2 regions of the Acidaminococcus sp. BV3L6 genome follow, and region 2 is predicted to be linked to the other one. Evidence: a T-box and tRNA genes for the amino acid it is inferred to sense, from the RefSeq annotation. Region 2 holds a T-box; the other holds one or more tRNA genes.
What was found. A T-box is a leader RNA that pairs with one kind of tRNA and senses whether it is charged. The one in region 2 lies ahead of ileS (isoleucine--tRNA ligase), so its partner is inferred to be a tRNA-Ile.
Positions count from the first base shown of each region.

Region 1 (15,595 bases), on a different contig from region 2:
AAGCCGCCGGCGTTATGTTCACGGTAAATGTGGCTAACGGTGATGACAAGAACATCATGATCGAAGGGGCCTACGGCCTTGGTGAATATGTGGTTGGCGGCATTGTAACGCCGGACAGCTACGTCGTTTCCAAAGACGAAATGAAGCTCATTTCAGTATCGGTCAATGAACAGGATAAGATGCTCATCCGCAAGCCCGGCGGCGATACCATGGAAGTGCCTGTTCCTGAAGCAGACCGCAGGAAACAGACCCTGACAAACGCACAGATCCTGGAACTTGCAGGATACGCCAAAAAGATTGAAGCCCATTATGGCTGTTATATGGATATGGAATGGGGCATTGATGAAAGGGATGGCAAGATCTGGATTCTTCAGGCTCGTCCGGAAACTGTTTGGTCCCGCCGCAACAAGGAAAAGAAGAACGAAGAAGGACAGACGGCCGGATCCATGGAAGGGGCCAAGGTTCTTTTGAAGGGCCTTCCCGCAAGCCCGGGTCAGGGCTATGGCAAAGCCCATGTCATCCGCGACCCGAAGGATATTGACGAATTCAAGGATGGAGAAATCCTCGTTACGGAAATGACGGCTCCGGACTGGGTGCCTGCCATGAAAAAGGCACAGGCCATTGTCACGGACAGTGGCGGCATGACCTGCCATGCTTCCATTGTCAGCCGCGAACTGGGTATCCCCTGCGTCGTTGGCACCAAATCCCGCGGTGAAGCGGCTACGGAAGTCCTCAAAGGCGGCGAAGAAATCACGGTCGATGCGTCAAACGGCGTTGTTTTTGCAGGCAACCTTCAGGTAAAGAAGGCGGAAGCTGCCGCCGCGCCGGCGCAAGCTGCTGCTGTTGCGGAAACCTTCCCTGTAACGGGAACCAAGATCTACATGAATTTGGGTGATCCGTCCCTTGCCGATAAATACGCCAGCCTGCCCTGCGACGGCATTGGCCTCATGCGTGAGGAATTCATCTGGACGACCTATATCCATGAACATCCGCTTTATCTTCTGAAGACGGGTCATCCGGAAAAGGTTGTCGAAGCCCTTGCCGAAGGGTTCCGCAAGGTGGCTCAGGCCATGGCTCCGCGCCCTGTTACCCTGCGCTTCAGCGATTTCAAGTCCAGCGAATACCGCGACCTTAAGGGTGGGGAAGAATTTGAACCCCATGAACCGAGTGCCCTCCTTGGCTGGAGAGGGGCTTCCCGTTACTACGATCCGAAATACACGGCTGCTTTTCGTCTGGAAGTCCAGGCGGTCCGCAAGGTTCGTGAAGAATACGGCCTCAAGAACCTCAACGTCATGATTCCTTTCTGCCGCACCGTGGACGAATGTGCCAAGGTCGTATCCATCATGGAAGAAGAAGGACTCCATCGCGGACCGGACTTCAAGGTCTGGCTCATGGCGGAAATCCCGGCAAATATCATCCTTGCCGACAAATTTAATCAATATGTCGACGGCTATTCCATCGGTTCCAACGACCTTACGATGCTGACGTTGGGCTGTGACCGTGACAACGATGTCATTTCCCACCTTTTTGATGAACGCAATCTGGCTGTACGCCGCGCGGTACGCCACCTTATCGAAGTGGCCCACCGGGATGGCAAGACGGTCTCCCTCTGTGGGCAGGCTGCCAGCGTCTATCCGGAATTTGCCGAATTCCTTGTGGAAAGCGGCATTGATAGTATGTCTGTCAACCCTGACGCTGTGAAATTCACGAAAAAGATGGTGGCCCAGGTCGAGCAGCGGATCATCCTTGATAAACTGACGGGCCGCGGTCGCAATAAGAACGACGAAGAACTGGCTTGGTAATAGTCCCTGCAGGAAAGGCTGCTGCCGTGCGGCAGCAGCCTTTTCCTGCAAGAGGGAAGAATGCAGGGAAATGTTCTTGACGGATGCACGAAAATTAGGTACGCTTTTTTCGTAATGTGGAAGAAAGGGGGTGAATCCCATTCCACTAAGTGATAGACAGAAAAAAATTGCCGAGATTGTTCGCCGGAGCGGCCCCATTACGGGAACGGAAATTGCCGGAGAACTAGGTCTTACGCGGGCCGCCCTGCGCAGTGACCTTGCCATCCTCACCATGGGCGGGATTCTTGATGCCCGGCCTCGCGTTGGTTATTTCTACACGGGGAAAAGCACCTTGGGTATGCTGGTGGAGGAATTGTCTTCCATTACAATTGAGGATATCATGAGTGTCCCCATTGTCGTCAGTGCCAGCAAAAGTGCCTATGATGCTGTCGTCACCATGTTTTTGGAAGATGTAGGAACCCTCTTTGTTGTGGATGGAAAGGGATGCCTTTTTGGGGTCATTTCCCGTAAGGATCTTCTCAAGGCGTCGCTCAGCCAAGGCGCGGACCTACATAATCTGCCCCTTGCAATGGTCATGACGGGGCTATCCAAGATTGTCCTTTCTAAGCCCCATGAACCAGCTGCTGCGGCGGCTAGACGTCTTATCGAAAGGGAAGTGGACTGCTTGCCCGTAGTTCTTCCTTTTGACGAAAAAAAGGGCAAATGGAAACTCGTCGGACGCGTCTCCAAGACCAATATGACGAGACTTCTGGCAGAACTTGCCGAAGGAAAGGGAGGGACCTATCATAGCTAATCAACCCATCATCTATGCCATTTCCGACTCCATTGGGGAGACCAGTGAATCGGTTGTCCGTGCTACAACGAGCCAGTTTGTGCAGGAAAAGTTTGATATCATCCGTGTGCCCTATGTCAACAGCATTGAACAGATTGATAAGATTGTCCAAGAAGCAAAGGAATCCAATGCGGTTATCTGCTATACCATCGTATCTCCGGAAATCAGGGCCGAAGTCGCCCGCAAGACCCAGGAACTGAATGTGACTGCCGTTGATATCTTGGGGCCGGTCCTGACGGCCATTGAAAAGACCAGCGGGCTTACACCAAAAAATCAGCCTGGCCTCATCCATGCCTTGGATCATGAATATTTCAAACGCGTTGCCGCCGTGGAATTTGCCATCAAGTATGATGACGGGAAAAATCCTTGGGGCCTTACGAAAGCGGACCTTGTCATCATTGGGGTATCCCGTACTTCGAAGACGCCCCTTTCCATGTATCTTGCCAATAAGCAGCTCAAAGTGGCCAACGTTCCCCTTGTGCCGGAGATTCCGCCGCCTGAGGAACTTTTCAAGGTCCCGAATAACCGCATCATTGGTCTTCTCATCGATCCACACAAGCTCAATGAGATCCGTATTGCCCGTCTTAAGGCGATGGGGCTTGGGGATACAGCAAACTATGCGGACCTGCGTCGTATTGAAGAGGAACTCGATTATGCGCGAGCCATTATGCAGCGGCTCCACTGTATGATCATCAATGTTTCGAATCGGGCCATTGAAGAAACGGCAAGTCTCATTTTGGAGTATCTGCGCAAAAACTTTGATTTTGAATATTAAAAAACTGGGGAAAAGCGTTCAGGCTTTTCCCCGGTTTTTCGATTTACTGCACGATTTTCTTCGTCTTCACATTATAGGTAAGCGTGTCCTTTTCAACGCGATCCCCGGTCTTATGATTTACGTAGACCGCATCTCCCGTAAAGGTGGCAAGTTTCGTCTCCCAGTCAAAACGCCCCTGCTGGGCCCGGATGTCCGCATCTCCTTCTTCAAAGATGACGGGGCCTTCTACCTCGGCCGAATGATCACTATGCCGGACGATGGTGGATGTTCCCCGAAAGGTAATGTCTCCATCGACGAGGCTGATGTTTCCCCAAGCCCGTACTTCGTTGGTAAGGAGCGAAACTTCAGCTCGGTCAGCCGTAATGGTGCGGTTCCCTGTTTTTACGGCGACATGGCCGGAAAGACGGTAAGTCAGCGTATCAGGATCAAATTCCTGATGATCATACGTAATTTCTGGTGCTGCTGACGCTAAAGGAGCAGAAAGAAAAGTCATAAGAAGACAACAGCATAAGAAAATTTTTTTCAGCATCGGCGACGCCTCCTCAAGAAAAAGTCCAGCAGAAAAATGGCTTTTCCACGATTCTTCCATAAAAAATAACACTTAATTATACGCTATCTTGAAGAAAATTTCATTACAAAAAAGGGAATTCGTCACTTGTGTAGAATAAGATAAATAGCGAAGGAAAATTGAGGGAAGGCGTCTGCGGAGGTTTTCCCTTATTTTTATGATAGACAAGGGACTTTTTTAGGAAAGGCGGTGACGGTATGGGAGATCTCAAGGAAAAATATGAGAGCTTCAAGGAACAGGTCCGTCAGGCCGCTGATATTGTGAGCGTTGTTTCCGAAACGGTGGACCTCAAGAAAAAAGGCCGCCGTTTCTGGGGATGCTGCCCTTTCCACTCGGAAAAAACGCCTTCTTTTACCGTGAATCCAGAAAAGGGCTTTTTTCACTGCTTTGGCTGCGGCGCCGGCGGTGATGTCTTCACCTTCGTCATGAAGCGGGACCACGTTTCCTTTGTTGAGGCGGAACGGATCCTAGCCAATAAGTACGGAATTCCCATTCCGGAACCTGAAAAGACGGCTGAGGAAATCCGTCGGGAGCAGGAGGAAAAAGAAATCGTCGGGACCAATGAGCTGGCAGCCCGGTTCTTCCATGCGTGCCTGACAAAGACTCAATACGGAAAGGAAGGATTGACATATCTTGCCAGCCGCGGCATTGGTATGGATATTGTCGAGTCCTTTGAGTTGGGGCTTGCTCCACCGGATGCCCAGACCTTTCATAAGGCCCTTGAAAAGAGAGGAATCCCTGAAAAGACGCTCCTTAAGGCCGGGCTTATAGGCCAGTCCGATTCCGGTCGGATCTATGACAAATTCCGTGAGCGGATCATGATCCCCATCAAGAACCCTCGGGGGAAAGTCGTTGGCTTTACGGGCCGCATCCTGCGCAAGGAGGCTTCGCCGGCCAAATACATGAATACACCGGAGACAAGCTGGTTCCATAAAGGACGCCTGCTCTTTGGGATGGACCGGGCGCTTCCGAGCATCAGGAAGCGGCGCCAGGCACTCATTGTCGAAGGCCATATGGATGCCATCAGTCTCCATGCGGCAGGTATCACTTGGGCTGTGGCGTCCATGGGAACGGCCTTCACGGAATATCAGGCGAAGCTTCTAAAGCGCGTCACACCGGAAGTCATCTTCTGCTTTGACAGCGATAACGCCGGACGCAATGCAGCCATGCGGTCCATTCCCATTGCCCTTGCCGTGGGCCTTGAATGCCGCGTCATGCACGTTACAGACGGCAAGGACCCCGATGAATTCATCCGCAAGGACGGGCAGGAAGCCTTCCTTTCCCTCTTGGACCAGGCCAAGGGCGGCATTGATTACGAAGTCGACACGGTGCTCTCCCAAAGCGATGTAACGACTCTTTCAGGAAAGGTGGGGGCCGTTTCGGAAATCCTGCCCTTTTTCAAGGACTGCCGCTCTGATGTGGAAGTGGGTGAACGTATCCGCGATCTTTCAAGGCGCCTTGTCCTTGATGAGGGTGAAATCCGGAGTGAGTACCAAAAGCTTGTCCGCCCCAATGGGAGCGGACGCCCCTTCAATCCCGAATGGCTGCTGCAAAAGAAGGTTGCAATCAAAAGCCCGACCCAACAGGCTGAGCGGGGCGTGCTCTATGCACTTCTCATGGGCTTGGAAATCGATCCTGATCAGGCAGGTTTTGCTCATACGGATGCGTTTTCAACCGCTGCAAGACGGGCCATCTTTACCTCTTATTGTGCTCGCAAGGGAGCCGGCACTTTTCATGATGGACGGGACCTTTTTGAGGATGTAAATGAAGAAGGAGCCGCGGAACTATCGACCATCCTTGCTTCGTCAATCCCTCAAGAAACGCTCCCAGAAGTGCTCCGGGACTGTCTTTTCCGGCTGCAGACAGCAACGCTTGAAAAAGAATATGAACGGCACAGTGAACTGGCCCAGCGCTATGAAAAAGAAGGTAATGAAAAATTTTTAGAGGAATTACAGGAATGCCGACGAATAAGAATGGAGATACGAAATTTAAGAAGTGCGGTACCCACCCGGTGACCGCAGTACTTTTGATGATGAGGGGAAGGAGGGAACGCTCAAATGACTGATCAAAAAATAAAGGAGCTGGAAACTAAAAAGGTGAAGGAAACCAAAGAAACCGAAAAGAAACCGGCTGCAAAGAAGAAGACGGCGGCTAAATCGTCCGCTAAATCAGCCACGGCTAAAACAAAGACCAGTGGTAAGAAAGCTGCTCCCAAGAAAGATGCAGCACCGCAAAAGACCACCGCTGAGTGGATTACTGAATTCGAAGCCTTGGCAAAAAAGAATTCAGGCGTTCTCACTTATAAGGAAATCCAGGATCGCATGCAGAATACAGATTCCATTTCCGTTGATGAAATGGATGAAATTTATTCAAAACTGGCAGAAAAGAATATCGAAGTTGTTGATGACCATGCCGAAGAGGAAGAACCGGAAAACATGGACGATGAGGAACTGACCATTGAAGAGTCGGAACTGTCCAACCTGTCTGTCCCAGAAGGGGTCATCGTCGATGATCCTGTCCGTATGTATCTTAAGGAAATCGGCCGCGTGCCCCTGCTTTCAGGAAATGATGAAATCAAGCTGGCTAAACGGACCGATAAAGGCAATCAGGCCGCCGTCATTTTGGACGGTCAGTCCCCGGAAGTTGAACGGGAACCTGTCAATAAGCGCCTGAGCGCGGCAAAGCTCCTCGATACGATCGAGCAATACCTCAAGGAAGAGGAAATTTGGTGTGACAGCAGGACTGTATCCATCGTTTATCGCTTTATCCTAGCGGAAACGCAGGATAATCCAAGCCTTGATGAAGCGGCTATTGAAGCCTACAGCCCGGCCTTTACCGTAGATGAACGCAAGCGCCTGCAGCGGTTGCTTCTTGAAAAAGGGTATCATCTGACCCGTTCGCCCAAGACTGGCAGCGGAGATGAGGAAGTTGACGACAAGTCCTATCTGCCTGAGCTCTATGATCTGTTTGCCGCTGTTTCTGAAAAAGTTGAAACAAAACCGGACGAATCACTGAGCATCCGTCTTGAAGAGGACCGTAAGCGTTTTAACCGTGTCCTGCATCGGGCCGCTATGTGCGGTGAAAAAGCGAAGAAGGCTCTTTCGGAAGCCAACCTGCGGCTTGTTGTCTCCATTGCCAAACGGTATGTAGGCCGTGGCATGCTTTTCCTTGATTTGATCCAAGAGGGCAACCTGGGCCTCATTAAGGCTGTTGAAAAATTTGACTATAATAAGGGATTCAAGTTCAGTACCTATGCTACTTGGTGGATCCGTCAGGCCATTACCCGTGCCATCGCTGACCAGGCCCGTACAATTCGTATTCCTGTACATATGGTTGAAACCATCAATAAACTGGTTCGCGTTTCCCGCCAGCTCCTGCAGGAACTGGGCCGTGAACCGACTCCGGAAGAAATCGCCCAGGAAATGGATGTGCCTGTTGAACGGGTCCGGGAAATCCAGAAGATCGCCCAGGAACCGGTTTCCCTTGAAACGCCGATTGGCGAAGAAGAAGATTCCCATCTGGGAGACTTCATTGAGGATCAAGAAGCTCCCTCACCAGCAGAAGCCGCTTCCTATACATTGCTTCAGGAACAGCTGGGAAAAGTCCTTCAGGAGCATTTGAGCCCCCGCGAACGGCGTGTCCTCGAATTGCGCTTTGGTCTTCTCGATGGACGTACGCGTACCCTCGAAGAAGTCGGTCAGTACTTTGGTGTGACCCGTGAACGGATTCGTCAGATCGAAGCCAAGGCCCTGCGCAAGCTGAGAAGTCCGAAACGGAGCAAACCCCTCAAGGAATTCCTCGAGTAAGAAACGTTGACAGCGCATCTTTTTCTGGGGTATAATTCCTACATTGGGCCTATAGCTCAGCGGTAGAGCCCCCGGCTCATAACCGGTTGGTCCTAGGTTCGAATCCTAGTGGGCCCACCAACTTCACTCTATGCGAACCCTCTGTCTTTGGACAGGGGGTTTGTTTTATACATAATTATTTATCCAAACACCTTCCCTCGGGAGGGTGTTTTTGCATGCAATGAAATCAGCATTCGTGATGAATTTTTACATGAATTTACTAAACAAAATCAATAAAAGTTTTTCAATTATTACAGTTTGCATCCAAATTAGCAGTTAGATGGTGAATGAATTTACAAGCCATGACGAATGTGGTAAAACTAAAACAATAAAGGCGAATAAAAGGAGTAATATTCGAGTTGTCTCGAATATTAAAAAACTTAACGTTAATTACATGCGGGAAATAAAGGGATACCCGATTTTTACCGAATCTGGATCCGTATGCTTACCAGTTCCCGATGCTTCAACATAAAGAAAGGGGGAGTATTTTTTAGTCGCCTGTATTTAATCCACATAAAGAAAGGAAGAATGACTATGGAAACAAAGAAAAAGACATTTATGGATCGGTTTCTTAACTTTGTAGAAACTGTTGGAAATGCCCTTCCCGATCCAGCCTCTCTTTTTATTATCCTCGCACTTATTACCTTGGTCCTATCGGCCATCTTTGGAAGTATGGGAGCTTCTGCCGTTCACCCTGGTACGGGAAAAACCATCAAGGTCCTCAATCTTATGACTCTTGATGGCTTCCGGATGATTTGGAGCCAAGCTGTCAATAACTTTGCAAGTTTTGCACCCTTGGCCATGGTTCTTGTCTGTGTCATCGGCGCAGGCCTTGCTGAACGAAGTGGCTTTTTGGCCACCTTTATGCAGGTAGCCCTTGGCAAAGCCGCTCCGGCTGTTGTTACCTTTGCCATTATTTTTATTGGAATTAATGGCAATGTGGCCGGCGACTCTGCTTTTGTTGTCCTGCCGCCTGTAGCGGGTGTTGTGTTCCTTAGTTTGGGAAGGAATCCCTTGGTTGGTGTATTCTGCGCTTTTGCTAGTGTTGCTGCTGGCTTTTGTGCTAACATGATGCTCGGTATGTCTGATTCCTTGGCGTATGGCTTTACGGAAGCGGCCGCTCGTCTCATCGATCCAAATTATCAAGCTTCTCCTGCCATCAACTATTATTTCATGGTTGCATCCTGTATTGTTCTTAGTCTAGTTGGAACTTTTGTAACGGAGCGTTTCATGATTCCCCGCTTTGCTGGGGAAGATCTGAGTCAGTACGAACTTGATAAGGATCTGACAAACATCACGCCGGGAAAGGTGTCAGCTGTCAAAAAAGCCTGTATTGGTGCGCTCCTTACGATTATCGTCATTGGCCTCATGTGCGTCGGTGAGGATCCGATTTTAGGAAACCCAAAGACTCATTCCGTCCTTGACCCTAAATCGCCTTTCATGACGGGCATCATCCTCATGGTTACGTTGGTTCTTTTCGTTCCTGGTGCTGTCTTTGGCTTTGCCAGCGGGAAATACAAGAATGATAAGGATATGTTCGCCGATATCTCCATGGGCTTCAAAGATGTATCATCTTACATTTTACTTTGCTTCTTCTGTGCACAGTTTACGAAGTTCTTTGCTTGGTCGAATCTTGGCGTAGTCCTTGCTATCAATGGGGCAAATCTTTTGAAGACTTGGAACTTTACGGGTGTTCCGCTTATCATCGGTCTTATTATTGTGTCCTGTATTGTCAACATTTTCATTGGTTCTGCTTCAGCAAAATGGGCAATCTTGGCCCCAGTCATGGTGCCCATGATGATGCTCTTAGGCTACGATCCTGCTCTAACCCAGGCGGCCTATCGTATTGGGGATTCCATTACGAACCCCCTTTCTCCGCTCTTTTACTACTTCCCTTTAATCCTTGGCTTTGTCCGGAAGTATCAAAAGGATGCAGGCATGGGAACCATCATCGCCAATATGATCCCTTATTCCCTGTCCTTTGCTATTAGCTGGATTGTCCTCATCGCCATTTGGGTCATCTTCAATATTCCCCTTGGCCCTGGCGGTCCTATTCTCCTTTCTCATTGAGTTGAAGCAATGGTCCTGCCGATTTTGGCAGGACCCTCTTTGGCTGTTTATAAACGTTAAGGAAAAGGTGATTATATGGATTTACGTAAGGCAATCTGTGAGCTTTCAGAAACGCTCACAAGAGACAGACATGAACTTCACGAGCATCCAGAACTTTCCTTTAAAGAAGCAAAAACGACGGAATATATTGCTAAAAGACTGGAAAGCATGGGAATTCCTGTGATGCGCTATCCCTCCTATTATGGTCTAGTCGGGACCATTGCCGGCAAAGCACAGGGCAAGACCGTTCTTTTGCGGGCCGATATTGATGCCCTTCCCATAAAAGAAGCAAGCGGCGTATCCTTTGCTTCCCAAAATATAGGTGTTATGCATGCCTGCGGTCATGATGCCCATACGGCGATGCTTCTTGGCGCAGCAAAGGTACTTAAAGAGGAGTCTAAAAATTTTTTGGGGACCGTGAAGCTCCTTTTTCAGTCGGCTGAGGAATCGGGTAATGGGGCGCCCTTTTACATTAAAAACGGCATCTTAAAGGATGTCGATGCGGCTTTTGCAATCCATGTGCAGCCTGGACTGCCTCTTGGAACCATCTCTCTTGATGCAGGTCTCCGCTCCACGTCCTGCACCAACTTTAACCTGACCATTACGGGAACTTCGGCTCATGGATCAACGCCTCATCTCGGTCACGATGCAATCGTGGCCGCAAGCGCAGTGATCATGGATATCCAAACCCTTGTGAGTCGGATCAGCGATCCCTTGAATCCCCTTGTTGTGACAATCGGAAAGGTGGAGGCTGGAAAACAGTTCAATATCATCTGTGACGAGGTGAAACTGGAAGGCACCATCCGGACTTATGACCGTGACCTTTTTGAAGGGATTCCCAAAAAGTTGGAAGCCTTGGCACAAGGCACGGCGGAAGCCATGGACTGCCATGCAAAGATGGACGTTGTCACCCACGAACCACTGTGCAGCAATGATGACCCAGCGCTCCTCGACGCAGCTTCCAAAGCTGCTGTTTCCCTCTGGGGTGAGGAAGCCCTTGTCACTATGCCGGCCATGATGGCGTCTGAAGACTTTGCTTTTATCATGGATGAAGTTCCCAGCGTAATCGCCTATTTGGGGACGGGTACAGACACCGATAAGTCCCCACTTCACAGCAATACGTTCCGTATTGATGATGCGGTCCTTCCTCGCGGGGCTGGAATTTATGCCGGTTTTGCACTGAATGTATTGGGAAAGGAAGGCTGACTTATGGATGAACTGAAAAAAGACGCCCTTGCCTTGAAGGACTATATCATCAAGGAACGCCGTTATTTCCATAGCCATCCGGAACTGGGCTGTCACGAACTGGGAACGACGGCGCACATCAAAGAAGCCTTGGAGACTATTGGCGTTGAAGTGCAAACTTTCTCCGGAATGACGGGCTGTGTGGGCATCATCCGGGGCAAACAATCTGGAAAGACAGTTACGCTCCGCGCTGATATTGATGCGCTCCCCATTACGGAACATGCGAACGGAAGGGACTATGCTTCGCAGAACCCTGGGGTCATGCATGCCTGCGGACACGATGCCCATATGGCCATGCTCCTCGGTGCCGCCCGTCTCCTTGTAGAGCGGCGGGAAGAAATCTGTGGTACCGTCAAACTGCTTTTCCAGATGGGAGAGGAAATCGGCACCGAATCGCGCCATTATGTAGAAGCGGGCGCCTTGGATGATGTGGACGCCATTTTTGGTCAGCATATTTGGGCACTCCTTCCCGTTGGGACTGCCAATCTCGAAGACGGTCCCCGCATGGCGTCCAGTGACCGTTTTACCATTACGATCCATGGAAAGGCCGCGCATGGGAGCGCACCGCAAAATGGCCATGATACCATCGTCGCTGCAGCAGCCACTGTCATGGGCCTTCAGACCCTTGTAAGCCGTGTCAATGATCCGAAGAATACCTTTGTCCTTACTGTAGGAATGATGAATGGGGGGACCCAAAGCAACATCATTGCTGATAAAACGGTACTTGTGGGGACTACGAGGGCTCTTGTTAACGACTTCCGTAAAAAGATCCCCGGTCTCATTGAGAACCTTTCAAAGAATCTTGTCAAAGCCTATGGTTGTACGGCAGATTTGACCTATTTCTTTGGCCCTGATCCCCTCGATAACAGTCATCACGAGCTCAATGAAATCGGCCGGGCGGCTTATCGCTATATGCTGGGGGGCGATGCCCTTGTTCCCATGCGAAAACAGATGGGTGCAGAGGATTTTTCCGTCTACATGGCAAAGACCGCCGGCGTTTTTGGCTTCTTGGGGACCCGCAATGAAGCAAAGGGCTCTGTTTATCCTCATCATCATCCGGATTTTTGTGTTGACGAGGACTCCCTGCCCTATGGAGCTGGTGTGTACGCATATTTTGCCCTCCATTATTTGGCTGGGAAATAATAACTAAGGGACTATAAAAGCCGCAAGGGCAGCGCTAAACCGCTCTACGGGAGGGCGGTGAATTGTTCTTTAACACGGTCCGTGAATCAAATCGCTGCGACAGGAGTCTTGCGATTAGCGGTTTTGGCCCGTCGAAAAATGTTCCTCGCTAGTCGCTCGGAGGGAGACGTCGGGCTCCCCTTTTATTTCTACTCCGAGAAAAAATAGGGGGAGAGGGGATTTTGTCCACTCAGCATGCATAATTAACCACGCAGACCCGAATGAAGCAAGGATTAGGTCTTTCAATTCACACTAAGCTCCAAATGCATACACGGTTTTGAAGAAAAAGTAGTTGCACCATGCATAATCGTGGAGTAAAATGTATTTATATTCATTTCGCAAAATTGACACAGTGAGGAAAGGGATAACTATGGAAAATTTACAAGAAACCATTCAAAATAAAGTATCCTTCTACCGTGACGATATGATTACCTACTGGAAAGACCTTGTTAACTACCAAGCAGGAAGCAAGGAAGCAGAACTCATCACCGCCCTCCTACAAAAGGTGGCGGACCGTTTCACCAAGGAAGGCTTTACGGCGACAATGCTTGATACGGGCTGCGCCATCCCCATGCTGCGGGCAACCTTGGGCGATGATCGACAGGGAAAACCCATTCTTTTCTGTGGTCATGTCGATACGGTATTCCCCAGTGGGTCCTATCCTGATCAACCTTTCCGTATTGAAGACGGAAAGGTCTATGGACCGGGCTGCGCCGACATGAAGGGCGGCGTCGTGATGCTTTTATATGTCATCAAGATCCTGACGGATCTGGGATATAAGGACCATCCTTTCAAGGTCGTCCTTGTCGGCGATGAGGAAACGACCCATGTGGGATCTCGGGCCGACCAGATGCTTGCCGAAGAAGCGAAAGGTTGTCTCTGTGCCTTCAATATGGAAACGGGCCGCATGAATCACGTCCTTACCGTCGCCCGTAAGGGGTGCATGGATGTGTGGGTCAAGGTCCACGGCAAAAGCGGCCACGTCGGTAATGCCTATACGACGTCGGCAAATGCCATTGAAGCTATGGCCGGTATTATCACCAAGATGCGGGCGCTGACGGACCTTGAAAAAGGACGCATCGTCAGTACCGATGTCATTTCTGGCGGCGTGGTCTCAAACGCTGTCCCCGATTTTTGTCGCATCGAAGCGGATTGCCGTGTCGACTACAATAAGGATTTGGAAGAACTTAAAACGGCCATTCGAGCCATTTGTGAGCATCTTGACGTGCCGAACACAAGGGCGGAGGTGGAATTTCCAACAGAAATGCCTGTTTTTGAAAAAAACGAAGGAAATCTCAACCTCCTTGCTCTCTACAACGAATCTGCAGCGGAATTTGGCATTGAGCCCTTTGGTCCTTACCATCCAGGCGGCTGTTCTGACGCCTCGTACCTTGCCAAGGCAGGAATCCCCATCCTCGATTCCTTGGGCCCCGAAGGGGATCATGCCCATACCATGCAGGAATATGCCGTTCTTGACAGCCTCTTTACCCGTACAGCCATGCTGGTCCGTACCATCTTGAAACTTACGGACGTTACCCTATAAGAAAAAAGGAGAACTCACGATGAGCGAAAATCCTCAGCAGGCGGCAAAGCCCGTCCAGAACAAAAAAGTCTCGGTCCCAAGTCCTATTATGATCATTGCGGTCATCCTCGTCTTAAGTGCCATTGCTACGTATATTGTACCGGCTGGTGAATTTGTCCGCATCAAGGACGCAGCCAGCGGCCGTATGATTGTTGATCCGAACTCGTTCCATTTCATTGCCCAGAAACCAACGAAGATCCTGGATTTCTTGATGTCTATTCCAAAGGGCATCAAAGGCGCGGCCAGTATTGTTGGCTTCCTTATGATCATTGGCGGTGCCCTGAACGTCATGGCGGAAACAGGCGCCATCCACGCTTTCATGGGCCACGTTGTCAAAAAGATGGAAGGTCACGAAACGCTGATCATTCCTGTCCTTCTGCCGATTTTTATCTGCCTCAGCGCAACGGCTGGCTGCAGCGAAGAATACATTGCTTTTATTCCGCTCATGACCGCTGTGTGCTACGCTTTGGGGTTCGACTCCATTGTAGCGGCTGGTATGTTCCTCTGTGCTGTTGGCGCAGGCTATGGTGCCGGTGTGACGAATCCTTTCACGGTTGGTGTAGCGCAGAGCATTTCAGGGCTGCCCATGTTCTCAGGGATCCAGATCCGTCTTGTCATGCTTGTAACCCTCATCATTGTTACGGTGATTCCACTCTACCTTTATGCCCGTATGGTCAAGAAGCATCCGGAAAAGAGCTTCATGTATGACTATGACCAGATCTACAAGGAAAAGATGAACATCGAATCCATTATGGGTGAAACGGGCACTATGACCCGAACCCATAAGCTTGTCCTTTTTGGTTTCTGTCTTGTTGTAGCCGGTATCCTTATTGGCGTTTTGAAGTTTGATTTCTATATGGATGAAATTGCGGCTCTTTTCATTGCCCTCATCATTTACACCGGCATTGTGTCCCGCATGAATGCGAACAAGGTCGCCAATGCTTTCATCAAGGGCGTTGCCGGTATGGCGCTTCCTTGCATGATGGTCGGTATGTGCAAAGGCGTGACCATTTTGTTGGATAATGGCCATATCCTTGATACCATCATCTACTACCTAGCAAACTCCCTGAACGCCGTGCCGAAATCCATGCTTGGCATTGGGATGTTCATTGTTCAGGATATCTTCAACATGGTGGTTCCTTCCGGTTCCGGTCAGGCCGCCATCACGATGCCAATCATGGCGCCGTTGGCTGACCTCGTCGGCATTACCCGTCAGACCGCTGTCCTTGCCTTTCAAATGGGCGATGCCTTCACCAACAGTGTCACTCCTGCAAGCGGTACGACCATGACCATCCTCAGCATTGCTGGCATTCCCCTGCGCCGCTGGTGGAAATTTGCTATCCCCATGCTGGGCATTTGGTGGATTGTAGCCTTTGTGGTTCTCTTTTATGCAACGGCCGTTCAGATCGGTCCCTTCTGATTATGGAATAAAAGCCCTTTCCTGCTGTTTTGCGGCAGGGGAGGGACTTTTTCTTTTGTGCGAAAACAAGATTTTTATGCTTTTTCTTGCAGTTCACGCAAAGAACCGATAAACTAAGAGCAGATAGAAGCAAAGGAGCTCATTATGTTCAGTCAATTTTTTGCGTCCCTGCAGCAGGATGCCAAACTTTTTTTATTTTTCCCCATCCTATGCGCCCTCTTTCGGGCTATTTTCA
Region 1 is NZ_AWUR01000040.1:26,272-41,866, reverse strand. Features, by position in the region: gene ppsA (phosphoenolpyruvate synthase) at 1-1,802, shown strand, start outside; gene HMPREF1246_RS07395 (helix-turn-helix transcriptional regulator) at 1,933-2,595, shown strand; gene HMPREF1246_RS07390 (pyruvate, water dikinase regulatory protein) at 2,561-3,409, shown strand; gene HMPREF1246_RS07385 (LptA/OstA family protein) at 3,453-3,938, opposite strand; gene dnaG (DNA primase) at 4,175-5,992, shown strand; partial or broken gene HMPREF1246_RS11105 (RNA polymerase sigma factor region1.1 domain-containing protein) at 6,035-6,541, shown strand; gene rpoD (RNA polymerase sigma factor RpoD) at 6,596-7,783, shown strand; tRNA gene HMPREF1246_RS07370 (tRNA-Ile) at 7,829-7,903, shown strand; gene HMPREF1246_RS07365 (AbgT family transporter) at 8,357-9,892, shown strand; gene HMPREF1246_RS07360 (M20 family metallopeptidase) at 9,968-11,137, shown strand; gene HMPREF1246_RS07355 (M20 family metallopeptidase) at 11,141-12,319, shown strand; gene HMPREF1246_RS07350 (M20 family metallopeptidase) at 12,729-13,901, shown strand; gene HMPREF1246_RS07345 (YfcC family protein) at 13,921-15,360, shown strand; gene HMPREF1246_RS07340 (LTA synthase family protein) at 15,505-15,595, shown strand, end outside.
Region 1: it encodes a tRNA-Ile, which carries the amino acid that the T-box ahead of ileS (isoleucine--tRNA ligase) is inferred to sense. The anticodon was not compared.

Region 2 (15,595 bases):
TCGTGGGCCGTTTGTTCCACAGAATCTTTGCTGAGCCAAATGACGGGCGTGCCTGGCGGCGTTCCCACCCGTTCACCCACGGCATGGTTGGCCGCATTCAGGAATGCTTCCATCTCTTTTTGGGTTTCTTCCTTACTGAGTCCTCCCTGCAGGGAACCGGAGAAAAGGATTTCCCCGCTGCGGAAGACCACGTTGCCTTCCCGGATGGTCACGATATTTTCACGGAGCTTCCGGGACTGTTCTTCCAGATCCTTGACGTCCCGCTGCAGGTTGTCACGGGCTTTTTCGGCTTCCTCGGCTTGCCGTTGGGCTGCTTTTAGACGCTGACTGGCCTCTTCATACTGGGCCTGCATGGAAGCAAGGCTGCTGCGGGCTTCTTCCATTTGGGCTTCGGCCGCTTCTTTTTCGCTTTTTGCTTGGGTCAGGGCTTTTTGCGCTTCACCAATCTGGCGGTCCAGTTCCTTGATGGTAGTGCTTTGGGCCGACAGCTCCCGTTTTGCCTCATCACGGGAAGCGGTCAGGGTCTGCAGTTCTTCCTGAAGCTTTTTCATGCCAAAAAGCGCGGTCCTAACTTCCTTGCTGCTGACGGTCAGGACGCCCATAGTCATGGCAGCAACAAGGATGCCGCTAATGATGGTCATAAGGACAGAGGTGTCATGAGGGCGCAGGCCGAATAGGCTGAGTCTTTTTTTGCCAATCTTACTGCCAAGTTTGTCACCTAAATAAGCAATGAGCCCGCCCATGAGGGCAAGGACAAGAATCAATACAATGCCAAGCATATTCGGTCCTCCCTTCTTATTGGTGTCGTAGTCACAAGGACCACTTGGGGAATCAACCCCTTCTTATCTTTACTATAGCGAAGCCTCTAAAAAGAGTCAACGGGTGACTTTTCCTTTTAGAGAAGGTTTTCTTCCTGAAGGGCTTTCAGGAGATGGACTGCTTCTTCAACCGATAAGGTCACGCCCTTTCCCATTTTACTATGATCCGGCGCCCAGTCGCGAATGTCGTACTTTGGCGTTCCGCCATTCCAGGAAATCACATTGACTTCCTTGGTCCACCCTTTCGGGCTTTTAGAAAGGACAGCAACCTGTTTGACGATTTCATAGCTGAATTCTTTTCCCGCCATCGCTTCTCCTCCTTTTTTGTCTCAGCGCCGCAGCATCGTATAGGCAGCACCAAGGACCTGGTCCACCGTAAGCTGGCGCATGCAGCGCATATCCTCGCAGTGATGCTTCATACCGCTGCGGCAGCCATCACAAGGGGGAATGGCTTTGACAATGATGGCATCTTTCGTATAGGGTCCATAAAGATCAGGATGGCTCGGTCCATACATGGCTACGATGGGGACTTTTTGACTGATGGCTACATGCATGGGTCCACTGTCATTGGTGATAATGAGCTGACAGCGGCTCATGGCAGCCGCCAGTTCGCCAATAGAAAACTTTCCCGTGGCAACAAGGGGCTTTGTCTTCATCTTGGAAATAGCAGCCTCCACCATCTCCCGGTCCATGGGTCCGCCAAAAAAGACGGTTTCATAGCCTTCTTCCTTAAGGGTATCGGCGACAGCGGCAAAGCGTTCCGGTGCCCAGCGTTTTGTTTCAACGGCACTTCCGATGTTAAAGCCCACTAGGCCCGTTTCAGGGGATAGGCCCGCCCCCTGCCAAAAGGCCTCGGCTTTTTGGTAATCCGCCTTGCCGGGGAAAACTTCCAGACCACGATGCTCCAGATGGGTCACACCCAAGCGGGTAAGGACATCAAGATACATATCGGCGGCGTGAAGGGTGCGGTCCAGCTTGATGCAGGGGTCAAAAAAACCGCGGAAAAGAAAATGACTGGCGCCCACTTTGACAGGCACCCGAGCCACGGCATCGATAAAGGAACAGCGCTCATTAGGGTGAAGGTTGATGAGAACGTCAAACTTCCCGTCTGTGATTTTCTGTCCCATGGCCCAAAGCGCCCGAAGATGATTGTCCCGCCCTTTTTTGTCGATGGTCCACACATGGTCGATATAAGGATTATGGAGAACCACATCCTTTAATTTATCATCCACAAGGTAGGTAATTTCTGCCGTAGGCGCCGCTTTTCTCAGTGCGTGGATAAACGGCGTCGTCAGCACAAGATCCCCAAGATGCATGAGGAAGGTCACGATGATTTTCTTATGGGAAAGGTCAATCATGGTTCTTTCCTACTTTCTTTTGAAATTCCTGAAAGACAACGTCCGGTGTAATGGCGGCCATGCAGGTCCAGTGACTGCAGGTTTTATTGAGGCAGCCGGCGCAAGGCTCAGGGCTTACGAGGATCACAGCTCCTGCATCCCCATAAGGACCTGTGCGGTCCGGGCGGGTCGGTCCATAAAGGGCAACCAAATCTTTCTTGAAAGCGGTTGCAATATGCAGCGGCCCCGTATCAGCACTCACATAAAAAAGTGCCCCTTTGATGAGGGCCCCCAGTTCACGAAGGCTCGTGCGGCCAATGAGATCAAAGAGCGGTTTGGGATAATTGGTCAGTTCGCGGATCCGCTCCCCCAATTTGACGTCATCAGGTGCGCCGCAAAGAACCACGCTGTATCCTTCATCCATGAACTTTTGGGCCAGCTTGGCAAAATGGCCGGCAGGCCATCTTTTGGTCTCCCACCTCGCGCCAGGAGCAAGGACAATGTACGGCGTCCCTTGAACCAAGCCTAAAGCGGCAAGCTTCTTCTCGACCGTCTCCGTTTCTAGTTGGAGGGACGGCATGGGAAAGGACACTTCCTTTACATCCGCACCCAAAAACCGTGCGACATCAAGATAGCGCTCAATGACATGATCCTTGATATGGGGTCCAATGATGGCCTTTGAAACAAGACCGCTGCCTTCCCTCATCTCCCCATAGCCAATGCGGGTTGCCGACCCTGTTAAAAGGCTCATGACAGCACTTTTGAAAAGTCCCTGCATGTCAATAACCAGATCAAAGTGTTTTTCACGGAGGGTATGACGCAAGTTTTTCAGCGTGCGCCATTTCCCCTTGAAATCCATTTTGTTAAACGCGGCCTTATCAAAATAAAGGACCTCATCAATGATGGGAGGTCCTGGAATAAAAGCGCCGAACTGGGGATGGACAAGCCACGAGATCCGGGCCTTGGGAAAACGCTGCCGCAAGGCACCCGCAAAGGGAAGCGTGTGGATCACGTCCCCGAGGGAGCTCATTTTAATGATGAGGATGTTCTGATAGTCCACGTCCATTCGCCTCGATGCGCAAGATTTTTTGCAAAAATTCATCCAGATTCCCTTCCTGGAAGAGATAGCCCGGCAGGCCTGCTGCAAGGGCAGCGTCAATATCGCTTTGGCGGTCTCCGATGAGGAAGGAGCCTTCCCGCAAAAGGGCGTAATCAGAAAAAGCCTGCAGGAGCATGCCTGGCTGGGGTTTACGGCAAGAACATGGATGTACCAGTTCCTTGACGGTCCCTTTCGTCGGGTGGTGGGGACAGTAATAGAAATGGGTGATCTGACCGCCGGCTTTTTCTATTTCCTTTGCCATGAAAGCATGAAGGACCTTCATGTCCTCTACGGTGTAGTATCCTCTTGCAATCCCGCTTTGGTTAGTTACGACAAAGACGGCATACCCCAGCTTATGGAGCCGTGCCAAGGCCGTTTTGGCGCCGGGAACCCACTGGACCTGCTCCGGACGGCTGATATATCCCGTGTCCACATCAAGGACACCGTCACGGTCAAGAAATACGGCTTTTTGTCCCACAGCCATCCTCCTTAGCGATAATAGCCATCAGATGCCTGGAGCACGCCGCAGTATTCCTTGACGGCCTCGGCAAAATCCGTAAATCCGCCATCATAGCCCGTTTGAATGAGTTTTGTCGTATCCGCCTGGGTGTAGCTTTGGTATTTCCCCTTGAGGACCTCCGGGAATGGCACATAAACGAGCTTTCCGCTGCCAAAAAAGTCCAGGATGGCCTTTGCCATATCGTTAAAAGTGTGAGCTTTGCCGGTTCCCAAGTTGTAGACACCCTTTAGTTCCGGATGCTGCCAGAAATAAAAAAGTACCTTGACGACATCCTTGACGTAGATAAAGTCCCTCGTCTGTTCACCCGGGCCATAGCCATCATATTCGCCAAAGAGCTTGACCTCGTGGTCTTGCTGCCACTGAAGGAACATCTGGCGCACCATGGAAGCCATCTTGCCTTTGTGATTTTCCTGGGGCCCGTAGACATTGAAATACCGAAAGCCTGCAATCTGGCTTTCCGCCTTGTCAAAATAGCGGCGGGCATAGTTGTCAAAAAAGAGCTTGGAAAAAGCATAGACATTGAGGGCTTCTTCACAGGCTGGTTCTTCGCGGAATCCCTTCTGACCGCTGCCATAAGTTGATGCGGAAGAAGCATAGAGGAAGGGGATCTTGCGATCCATGGCAAAGTGCATCAAGGTCTTTGTATACTGGAAGTTATTTTCCATCATATACTTACCGTTATATTCCATCGTATCGGAGCAGGCGCCTTCGTGGAAGATGACTTCGATGGGCGCATGGTTCCATTTGCCGTTTTTTACGTCTTCGATAAAATCCAACTTATCACAGTAATCCATGACCTTGAGACCCTGGATATTCTTGAATTTCACCATATTGGTCAGATTATCGACAACAAGGATGTCATCCCTGCCCTGGTCGTTCAGGCCTTTCACGATATTGCTGCCGATAAAACCGGCACCACCGGTTACAATGATCATAGTTTGCCCTCCTTCACAAGCGTAACAATCTTTTCAACAAGTCCTGTCGTGGAATAGCCTTCCTTGAAGGGCAGGATTTCTACCGTCCGTGCATATTCCCGGCCAGCCACCTCTTCCTTCTTGTAATCGCCGCCCTTGACGAGAATATCGGGGCGAATCTTTTTGATCAGTTCCGTCGGCGTATCTTCCCCAAATAAGGCCACGGCGTCGACATCACGGAGACTGGCAAGCAGCCTTGCCCGATCCGTTTCGTGGTTAAAAGGACGCGTCTGTCCCTTGAGACGGCGCACGGAGTCGTCCGTATTGACACCAATGATCAGATGATTTCCCAGTTGGGCAGCCTGCTGCAGATACTGCACATGGCCGGCATGAAGAATATCGAAGCAGCCATTGGTAAAGACAACAGTCTCTCCCGCCTGCTGCCAGGTCCTTGTCAATCGAGCCATTTCGTCCCAGGTCATGGGGCGATAGTCAAAGCTTTCCGGCTGCGAATCAGCAAGGATTTCACGAAGCAACTCTTCTTTATGGACAGGATAGGTCCCCACCTTGGAAACAACAATCCCCGCCGCCTTATTGGATAACTCCAAAGCATCAGCAAGGGAAAGCTTTCCCGAAATGGCCGCAAGCAGCACGGAGGCAACCGTATCCCCTGCACCAGAAACATCAAAGACTTCCTGTGCCGTGGCAGCTTTTGTAATGACGTCATCTTTTCCAACAAGGGTGACGCCCTTTTCCGAACGAGTGACGACCACATAGCGGATATCAAAGGTTTCGCGAGCCTGTTGGGCCAGTTCCACCAAGGCAGGCGTTACATTGGGAACAATCTTTCCTGCCGCTTCACACATTTCCTTGACATTGGGCGTAATGAGGTCGCAGCCCCGATACTTGGCCCAATCGGACCCTTTGGGATCGACAAGGACCGGTACATGGGCCGCCCTTGCCTGGGTGATGACCATCTGGCAGAAACGATCTGAACAGGTTCCTTTGGCATAATCCGAAAGGACGATCCCGTCAAGTCCCTCATCAAGATGCTTGCGGAGCCACTGGAGAAGAGCCTGTTCCTCATCGGGCAGGAGATCCCCCGGTTCCTCGAAGTCAAGACGCAGCATCTGCTGCCGCGCGCCAATGATACGCATCTTGGTAATGGTACTGCGTTTTGGGGAAGCAATGAGGCCGCTGTAATCAACCCCTAGCTCCCGCAGTTTCTTCTCAAGGACGCGGCGGTGATCGTCTTCACCCGTCATGCCCGCCACATAGACCTGGACCCCCAGGCCTGCCAAGTTTGCCGCCACATTGCCTGCACCGCCCAAGACGGAAGTCAGGCGTTTTACACGCGTGACGGGAACCGGGGCCTCCGGGGATATGCGGCGCACCTCCCCATAGGCGTAGCGATCGAGCATAACATCACCAATCACGGCAATGCGCAGATGCGTAATTTTTTCGGTCAATAATTCAATCACAGATTGACTGTTCATTCCCATTCCACCAATTCACAAAGGATATGGCCCATGATTTCATGGATTTCCTGGGCCCGGGCCGTATTTTCCGTAGGGACGGCAAGAAGGATATCACAGAGTTCCGCCATCTTGCCCCCGCCTTTGGCAGTAAATCCTAAGGTACGGATGCCCATGTTTTTCGCCATCAAAATGGCTTCTACCACGTTTTTGCTGTTGCCGCTCGTGGAGATGCCGACCAGAAGGTCCCCTTCCCGTCCCAAGCCTTCGACCTGACGGGAAAAGACGCGGTCATAGCCGTAATCATTACCGACAGCGGTCAGGATTGACGTATCCGTCGTCAGGGCAAGGCCTGCCATACCAGCCCGTTCCTTTTGGAAACGGCCTACGATTTCAGCCGCCCAATGCTGGGCATCGGCTGCGGAACCGCCATTGCCGCAAAACATGATCTTGTTTCCTGAAAGAAGGGTCATCTTCATAAGTCCTGCCGCGTCTTCCAGGTCCTTCATCAGCTTTTTGCTCCCCATGACGCGGTGGACGAGCTTTTCATGTTCAAGAAAACGGCCATCAATGAGTTCACGTGCATTACCAGCGGAAAAGTTCATATTGTACACTCCATTCATCATCGCCGCCTTTATAGCGTTTGTCACGATATTCAAAGGTCAGGCGGAAACAGCAGAAATCGTGTCTCCATCTCCAGATATACTCATAAACATTGTGACCGGCCTCGTCATAGCGCGTCATGAACGTCACATTGTCACGAGGTGTAAAGGTCTTGGAAAGACCAAATTGGACTTCCCGGTCCATATCGGGACGGCCATAGTCAAAGATGGAAGCCTGCCGCTTTTCCCAATAGTAACCCAACCAGGTGTCAAACCCAGCACCCAGATTTTTGCGCAGGGTTGCCGAATAAAGCCAGGTCTTACGGGTAGAATCCCGTTCGCTCTCATTGATCCATTTGCGGCCCACACCAAGACCCAAGGTCAGGGGGCGGTCGCCATGGATGAGGGTAATGGGATCATGGTTCAGGAAGACGGCATATTCCGTGTGCCAGCTCTTGATTCGGTTATCCTTCCAGAGCCCATGGCTTGCGTAGGCAGAATACGAAAGGGGCAGGGAATCGGAAATCCGGTGTGGCTTATACCCCACCTTGATATCATGCATCTTGCGGATCCAGTTGTTGTTATCGTCCTCGTCAAAGCCTTCCATATAACGGACATAGTAATTCCGTTCGTCCTGGGTATCCGTAAACATAGGACGCCAACCAATCTTGGAATAGTATTTGATGTCCGCGTCCAGCGTGTTATGGTCACTGAAATCATAGGAATAATTGTAACGCAGCTTGATTCCCTGATCTTCATCATAGCCGATATGGGGCACAAAGCTCTGCTTGTTTTCCCCATCGTTCAGCCGGTTGATCCAGCGGTCGCGGCTATAGATGTGCTTTCCCTTGAGGTAGACCTTGACCCCATAGGCTATGATCTTGTCATTGGGGTAGATGACCACATGATCGGCCCTAACTTCCAGGCATGGCGGATGCTCTACAGCAGGGCAGCGCGTTACGGATGCCCCTTGGTCTAGGTCCACATGATCTTTATAGATGTGGGCAATATCCGCCTTGTAGAGGTCATCCCCGTTCGTTCCCTTCATGTTGCGCACGGTCCCGGTCTGGGTCTTGAAATTATAATGGCCCCAATCGGAATCAGTCGTGTTGGGGGGATCAATCATGCGGCCCCCTTGGAGCAGGTACACATCGCCTGTAAGAGCATTGCCCCGGGCTTCCGTCGTATAAAGCCGCTGCGTGCCCTGATAGAGGCGCACATTGCCGCTGGCTGTAAATTCCCCTGTATCGGAGTGGTACAGGACATGATCCCCATAAATGGTGATAGGCAGATCGGACTCACTGGCCGCTTTGTCCTCTCCCCGCTCCTGACGGGCCTTCTTTTCTTTTTCACTTTCCTGCTTGGCCTGAACCGCCTCTTCCGCAAACTGGTCCGGTTCATCCTGGAGTTTGCGGATGGCTTCTGCTTGCGCGGCCCGTCGGGCCACATCATCGACGGTCTGCGGCTCATAGGCAGGACCGTTTTTAGTGGCAAGGGGCTGGCCGTCATATGCCCTAGCGGCGTAGGCCGCACTCGGCATGCATACCATCATGGTAACGAGTAAGGCAAGTGCCTTTTGGTTCATAAGGGATATCCTCCACTCAATGAAATTTCCGCAATGCGGCGCATGAACTATGGAAAAGGGAAAAATCACTTCCCTGATTGGTCATACTTCTCTTTATTATATCATAAAATGGAGCCAATGAAGCGGGCGCCTAAAAGAAAACAGCGCCAGATCACTGGCTCCAGGATAAAGAAAAACCGCTGCAAGAGCAACGGTTCTTCCCTCATTTTATTTTCCGCCAACAGCTTTGAGGACGTCTTTGGTGATGTCCGTGCCGCCGTCAACAACAGCACTGCTCGTCAGGACCGTGGAAAGACCGCGTTCCTTGGCAACTTTGCTGACTGCCTTCAGAATCTTTTCACGGATCGGGTTGAAGAGTTCCTGTTCCCGTTTGGCAATGCGCTCGGTCAAGGTGTTGTCCAAGGCCCGTTTGCCGTTGTCATCAAGGCTGGGAGCTTTTTCCCGGAATTCCTGCTGTGCCTTCTGCTGTTCCAGATTCAGGGCAGCACGAGCACTGGCAAAATCAGGGTGATGGGAAAAGACCGTGTTAAGGTCAACATACCCAATGGTTGCTTCGGCAGCAAAGGCCGTTGCCGGAACCATGGCGCCAGTATACCCAAGGCATACCAAAAGGGCAATGACGACTGCCATGAATTGCTTTTTCAATTGAATCATCCTTTCTTCATGAAGCGTTAATTGAACGACTTCCTGCATTATATCATGTCAAATATTGCCATGCAAGGGAATGTACAATTTCCAGACCTCATTGCTTGCCGCGCCTCCAAATGCCCAATTGACGGGATGAAGACGCAGTCATCTTCTGACAGGATGACTCCAGAAAAAGTGAATTTTTTGGAAACAAAACCGCCGAACCATCAGCGCAGGACAGCCTTAGCGAATAAAGTGGGTCCAGACCTCCCGCTTTGTTCCAGGCAGCTCGATGCCGGCTTTTTTGCCTGCTTCAAGGCACTTCAGAAGATAGGCCATGTTCTTACCTAGATTGCGTATCGTCTGGAGCCCTTCCGCATCTTTGAGGATGTCCCCGGCAGCAAGGCCATGGCCCACATTCCAATAGGTAGAGCTGACAACGGGCATTTCAGCAATGGTAAAATACTTATTCATAACATCAACGCTCGCTGTCGTGCCGGCCCGTCTTGCCACGGCAATGCTCGCCCCGGGTTTTAGGCGAAAGATACCGCCTGCGGCATAAAAGACACGGTCCAAGAAGGACAAGACGCGCCCCGTAGGATGGGCATAATAGACAGGCGTGCCAAAGATAAACCCGTCGGCTTCCTTTGCTTTTGCAATGAAGGCATTGACCGGATCACCTGTGAAGATACATCCTTTTTCCGTACATTTTCCGCAGTCGATGCAATCCTGTATGGCCCCAGACCCGATTTGAAACAGCTCCGTTTCGACGCCTTCTGCCTCGAGGGCTTTTGCCGCTTCCTCAAGAGCCAGTGCCGTATTGCCATTTTGATGATGACTGCCATTTAACAGCAGGACTTTCATATAATCTCTCCTTATACATTGAAAAACTGCTGCAGCCTTGTGCAGCAGTTTGTAGATCAGTTTACTCAGGCCAGTTCGTAACCGGCTTCGCTGATGACGGATCTAAATTCATCCATGGGGATTTCACGGGATGCTGTTACCTTTGCGGTTCCCTTTTCCAAGTTTACGTCAACAGCAGAAACGCCGTCCATGGCAAGCAACGCATCATGGACATGTTTCTGGCAGTTAGCACACATCATTCCTTTGACGTTCAATATCTTTTCCATATTATTTGGCTCCTTCCCAAGAACCATGGGCTCATTTCATGAGTTTCTGCATGGTTTCACAAAGTTCATCAACGACGGTATCATCCCCGGCACGGATATCGTTAACCACACAGGATTTGATATGATCACACATCAGCTTGCGATTGAACGCATTGAGCCCACTGTTGATAGCACTGACCTGAGTCAGGATATCCACGCAGTAACGGTCTTCTTCAAGCATCCGTTTGAGTCCCCGCACCTGTCCCTCAATTCGATTAAGGCGTTTGATGAGATCCTTGTATTCCCGGCAGTCTTTATCCCTTTCGGTTTTTTCGTTCATCATAGTACTATACCTCCGTTACGTATATAGTATTCATTTTCTTCCAATCTGTCAAGCCCTCTTTCAAGACCAGCCCCCTCAGGACGAAAAAGGCCGCAGGAAGCCCGAAAGGGTTCCTGCGGCCTTTTTCTTAGTCGCTGAGGACTTCGATGCAGCGATGGCATAAGGTCGGATGGTCCGGATCCTTGCCAACGGTGGGATCATAGTTCCAGCAGCGTTCGCATTTTTCACCTTCAGCGGCTGCGACAGCCACGGTCAGGTCGTCGCGCTCAGTCTTCATCCCGCTATCTGTGCCTTCATGGATAGCAGCCTGGGAAACAATGAGCAGGGTTGGCAGGTCCTTTTCCAAGGGCTTCAAGAGCTCATAAGCTTCACCCGTGGCATAAAGGTCGACCTTGGCATCAAGGGAGTGGCCGATGGTCTTTTCCCGGCGTGCATTTTCAAGGACCTTCGTGATTTCGCCGCGAATAGCAATGAAGTGTTCCCATTTTTCCATCTTGGCTTTGTCCAGATATTCTTCATGGAGTTTCGGCCATTCCAGCATAAGCACACTTTCCGGAGCGCCTGCCGGTTTTTTCATGAACTGGTACACTTCTTCCATGGTAAAGCTCAGAATCGGAGCGAGCATGACGATGAGGTCGCTGAGAATCTCGTACATGGCCGTCTGTGCACTGCGGCGCTTCTTATCATCCTTCTTGCTGGCATAGAGGCGGTCCTTGATGATATCAAGGTAGAAAGAGCTCATGTCGACAGTGCAGAAATCATGGATAGCATGGTGGACGACATGGAAATCATAATTTTCATAGGCTTTCTCGACGTCTTTTTTGAGTTCCTGGAGACGCATGAGGGCCCACTGGTCAAGTTCTTCCATTTCGGCAAAAGGAACCTTCATGGTTTCAGCGTCGAAATCAGACGTATTGCCCAAGATGTAGCGGATGGTGTTGCGGATCTTGCGGTACACTTCGGAAACGTGTTTGATGATTTCCTTAGAGACGCGGACATCGCCTTTATAGTCCGTGGAAGAAACCCAGAGACGAACGATATCGGCACCATAATCCTTGATGATGTCCTGCGGGGCAACGGTATTTCCGAGAGACTTGCTCATCTTGCGGCCTTCCCCATCAAGGGTATAGCCGTGGGTCAGGACGGCACGGTACGGAGCCTTACCCGTCGTGGCAACGCTTGTCAGAAGGGAAGACTGGAACCAGCCACGATGCTGGTCGCTGCCTTCAAGGTACAGGTCAGCCGGCCAGGTAAGACCGGGGAAATGGTTGAGGACAGCGCGATGGGAAGACCCGGAGTCGAACCAAACATCCATGATGTCCGATTCCTTACGGAAGTGGGTACCGCCGCATTTGGCGCACTTCGTACCTTCCGGCAGCAGTTCTTCTGCCGTATGGGCCCACCAAGCGTCGCTGCCTTCCTTTTCGAAGATGGCAGCCAGATGACTGATTGTATCAGGGGTGATGAGCGGTTCTCCGCAGTCTTCACAGTAGAAGATAGGAATAGGCACGCCCCAGACGCGCTGACGGGAAATACACCAGTCATGACGGTCACGGACCATATTGTGGATACGGGCTTTACCCCAGCTCGGGATCCACTGGACATCATTGTCAATGGCCTTCAATGCATCTTCACGGAACCCATCAACAGAGCAGAACCACTGTTCCGACGCGCGGTAGATGATGGGGTTCTTGCAGCGCCAGCAGTGGGCATATTGGTGATGGATACTTTTCTTGCCCAACAGATGGCCCGTTTCCGCCAGATGCTTGATGACAAGACCATTGCTATCAAAGACAAAATGACCTTTGAAGGCTTCCCCGGCTTCATCGGTATAACAGCCCTTTTCATCAACAGGGCAAAGGATATCAAGGTGATATTTAAGGCCTGTCAGATAGTCAACATCACCATGACCAGGAGCGGTATGGACGCAGCCCGTACCAGTTTCCAGGTCAACATAGTCACCCAGGCAGACGAGGGATTTACGATGGTTATATTCCGGGAAAGGATGTTCACATTCCATGAATTCCATATCCCGGCCCTTCGTTGTTCCAAGGACCTTACCAAAGATGATGCCGCATTCCTCAGCAACTTTCTCGACAAGTTCACTTGCCATGATGAGGACTTCATCCCCGTATTCAACCCAAGCATATTCAAAATCAGGATTGACCGTAACAGCGACATTTGCTGGGATGGTCCACGGTGTCGTCGTCCAAATGACCATGGATGTCTTCTTGCCCTGTGCGCCTTCCGGTGCCTTGTCCTTTGCATCTACAAGAGGAATCTTCACGTAGATGGTCGGAGTCTTTTGGTCTGCATATTCGATTTCAGCTTCCGCCAGGGCTGTTTCGCAGTGCGGACACCAATAAACGGTCTTCTTGCCTTTATAGATATAGCCTTTGTGGGCCATTTCCCCAAAGACGCGGATCTGTTCGGCTTCAAAAGCCGGCTTCATGGTGATGTAAGGATGATCCCAATCGCCTTGGACGCCAAGCCGTTTGAACCCTTCGCGCTGAATATTGATCCATTTCAAGGCATAGTCATGGCACATCCTGCGCAGTTCAAGGGCGCTGAGTTTATGACGGTCAACGCCCACTTCCTTGAGGCAGGCATGCTCAATCGGCATCCCATGCGTATCCCAGCCCGGTGTATAGGGGGTATCAAAACCGCGGGCATATTTATACTTCAGGATGATGTCCTTGAGGATCTTATTGAGGGCATGGCCTAAATGGATCTTGCCATTGGCATAAGGAGGGCCATCGTGAAGAATGAACTTTTTATGTCCTGCGTGGGCCTTCAGTTTCTTTTGATAGATACCCTTCTCCTTCCAGAATGTTAAAAAGTCCGGTTCCCTTTTGGGAAGCCCTGCGCGCATAGGGAAATCTGTGGCAGGAAGGTTCAGCGTGCTTCCATACCCTTCATTTTCTTTTGACACTTGCTCCACCTCCAAAAAATAAGACCCCGTCCCCTAAGGGACGAGGTTTAACCCGTGGTACCACCCTCATGACAGGCTTATCCTGCCACTTTGTATGGGATAACGGCCATAAGACGGGTCATTCTACTGTGATTTCGATGACCAGCTCCGGAGTGATCTTCTTTCTCATTTCCTTCTGTCCAGGCTCACACCCTCCCCGGATCGCTCTGCCAGAAATGGGAAGTACTGTCTCCCTCATTGCATTGTCGATATACGCTGATATTATACACTCACGGTCTGGGTACGTCAATCATTTGGGAAAGGAGAAAATCAGTTCCGTCCCGGATCCTGCTGCACCATGGCTTCATAGAGCAGGATGCCTGCAGCAACGCCGACGTTAAGGCTTTCCGCTTCCCCCAGCATGGGAATCTTGACGCGGGCGGCACTTTTTTCCAAGAGACTGTGAGAAACCCCTTCAGCTTCACTGCCCATGATGAGCAGCGTCTTTTGGGGATATGTGAAATCCCGCAAGTCAGCGGCGCCATCTAGGGCTGTTGCCACCAAGGTCCAACCTGCCTTTTGGGCAAAGGTCATAAGGGCGTCTTCCGTGATTCCCGTAAAGACCGGGATATGGAAGAGGTTTCCCATGGCTGCACGCACTACCTTGGGGTTATAAAGGTCGGCACTGCCAGAAAGCAGGATAACGCCTTGGGCATTCATGGCCCGTGCGGTACGGATCATGGTTCCGACATTTCCAGGATCATGGATTTCGTCAAGAACCAGGATCAGCCCCCTTTCAGGATGGACCGTTTCAAGGCTCCTTTCCTTAAGGCGGACCAAAGCGGCCAACGATTGGGGCTCTTCCGTTGCCGTCAGTTTTTTCATGATGTCCCCAGTCACTTCATAATAGGGAATGTCTGACCCTTGAGCCTCTTTTTGGAAATCCTCAGGAAGATCCGTAAAAAAGTAAGCCGTCACGGTCCACGAAGACGACCGGACTTCCCGTACAGCACGGACCCCTTCGACGAGAAATAGGCCTTCCCTAAGGCGGTACTTTTTTTGCTGCAGGCTGGCGGCCTTCTTCACCGTTTCGTTCTGGAGGGATGTGAGACGTTTGATCATAGTTCCTCCCTCAGCTTTTCAATATCTTTCTGGGTGCCGATGAGCACCAAGATGTCTCTCGCAATAAGCGGTTTTTGCGGATCCATGCTGATTTCCGTCTTTTTATCAGGGTGCTTGACGGCTACGACATTGACGCCAAAACGACGTCTTACATCAAGGTCGACCAAGCTCTTGCCGACAGCCCCAACAGGAGCATCCAGTTCAACAAGGCAAATGTTGTCGGACAGTTCCACAAAGTCGAGGATGTTGGTAAAGCCCAAACTGTGACCAACCCGCCGCCCCATGTCCCGTTCCGGGAAGATGACGGACGTGGCGCCGATTTTTTTGAGCATCTTTCCGTGGATTTCGGAGGAAGCCTTGGCAAGAATGGTCGCCATACCGGCTTCCTTAAGGATCATGCAGCACAGAAGGCTTGGTTCCAGGTCCCCGATGGCAATGATGGCTGCGTCAAAGTTCCGCAGGCCCAGACTCTTGACCACCGTTTCATCAATGGCCTCACTGACAACAACATGGGTCAGCTTATCGGCCATTTCTTGGACTACTTCTTCGTCATGATCAATGCCCAGGACCTCATGGCCCATTCCGACCAGGGTTTCCGCAACGGACGCGCCAAAACGCCCCAGGCCCCAGACAACAAACTGTTTCTTTTTGTTCATAGTTATGCTCCTAGCCAATGATGATCTTTTCTTCAGGATACCGGATCAAGGCTTCCCTGCGGCGAGCCGTAAGGGCCATGACAAACGTCATGATGCCTACACGTCCGGCATACATGGAAAGGATCATGATGATCTTCCCGCCTGCCGTAAGATGCTGGCTAAGTCCGCTGGAAAGTCCCACCGTCGCATAGGCTGAAACCACTTCAAATAGGGCCTCCACAAGGCTTGTCTCCTCTAGATACGTAATGCCAATGATGGCAAGAAAGATCCAGATGATGGACAGCGTGGTAATGGCAAAGGCCCGATGGATAGTCTCCTGGTCAATGCGCCGCCCAAAAATGACACACTCCGGCTTCTGAAAAAGCACTTGATGCGCGGAAAGGATCAGCAAGGCAGCCGTTGTCGTCTTGATGCCGCCGCCCGTTGATGCCGGGGAAGCTCCAATGACCATGAGGAGCACCATAACAAGGATCGTTG
Region 2 is NZ_AWUR01000029.1:14,778-30,372, forward strand. Features, by position in the region: gene HMPREF1246_RS05455 (DUF3084 domain-containing protein) at 1-779, opposite strand, end outside; gene HMPREF1246_RS05460 (YdbC family protein) at 896-1,126, opposite strand; gene HMPREF1246_RS05465 (glycosyltransferase family 9 protein) at 1,148-2,176, opposite strand; gene waaC (lipopolysaccharide heptosyltransferase I) at 2,169-3,221, opposite strand; gene HMPREF1246_RS05475 (D-glycero-beta-D-manno-heptose 1,7-bisphosphate 7-phosphatase) at 3,187-3,738, opposite strand; gene rfaD (ADP-glyceromanno-heptose 6-epimerase) at 3,744-4,709, opposite strand; gene rfaE1 (D-glycero-beta-D-manno-heptose-7-phosphate kinase) at 4,706-6,184, opposite strand; gene HMPREF1246_RS05490 (SIS domain-containing protein) at 6,181-6,690, opposite strand; gene HMPREF1246_RS05495 (OstA-like protein) at 6,749-8,350, opposite strand; gene HMPREF1246_RS05500 (OmpH family outer membrane protein) at 8,558-8,980, opposite strand; gene HMPREF1246_RS05505 (flavodoxin family protein) at 9,221-9,841, opposite strand; gene HMPREF1246_RS05510 (heavy-metal-associated domain-containing protein) at 9,907-10,107, opposite strand; gene HMPREF1246_RS05515 (metal-sensing transcriptional repressor) at 10,139-10,429, opposite strand; gene ileS (isoleucine--tRNA ligase) at 10,557-13,301, opposite strand; T-box leader at 13,395-13,608, opposite strand; gene HMPREF1246_RS05525 (RNA methyltransferase) at 13,671-14,462, opposite strand; gene HMPREF1246_RS05530 (TrkA family potassium uptake protein) at 14,459-15,118, opposite strand; gene HMPREF1246_RS05535 (TrkH family potassium uptake protein) at 15,129-15,595, opposite strand, start outside.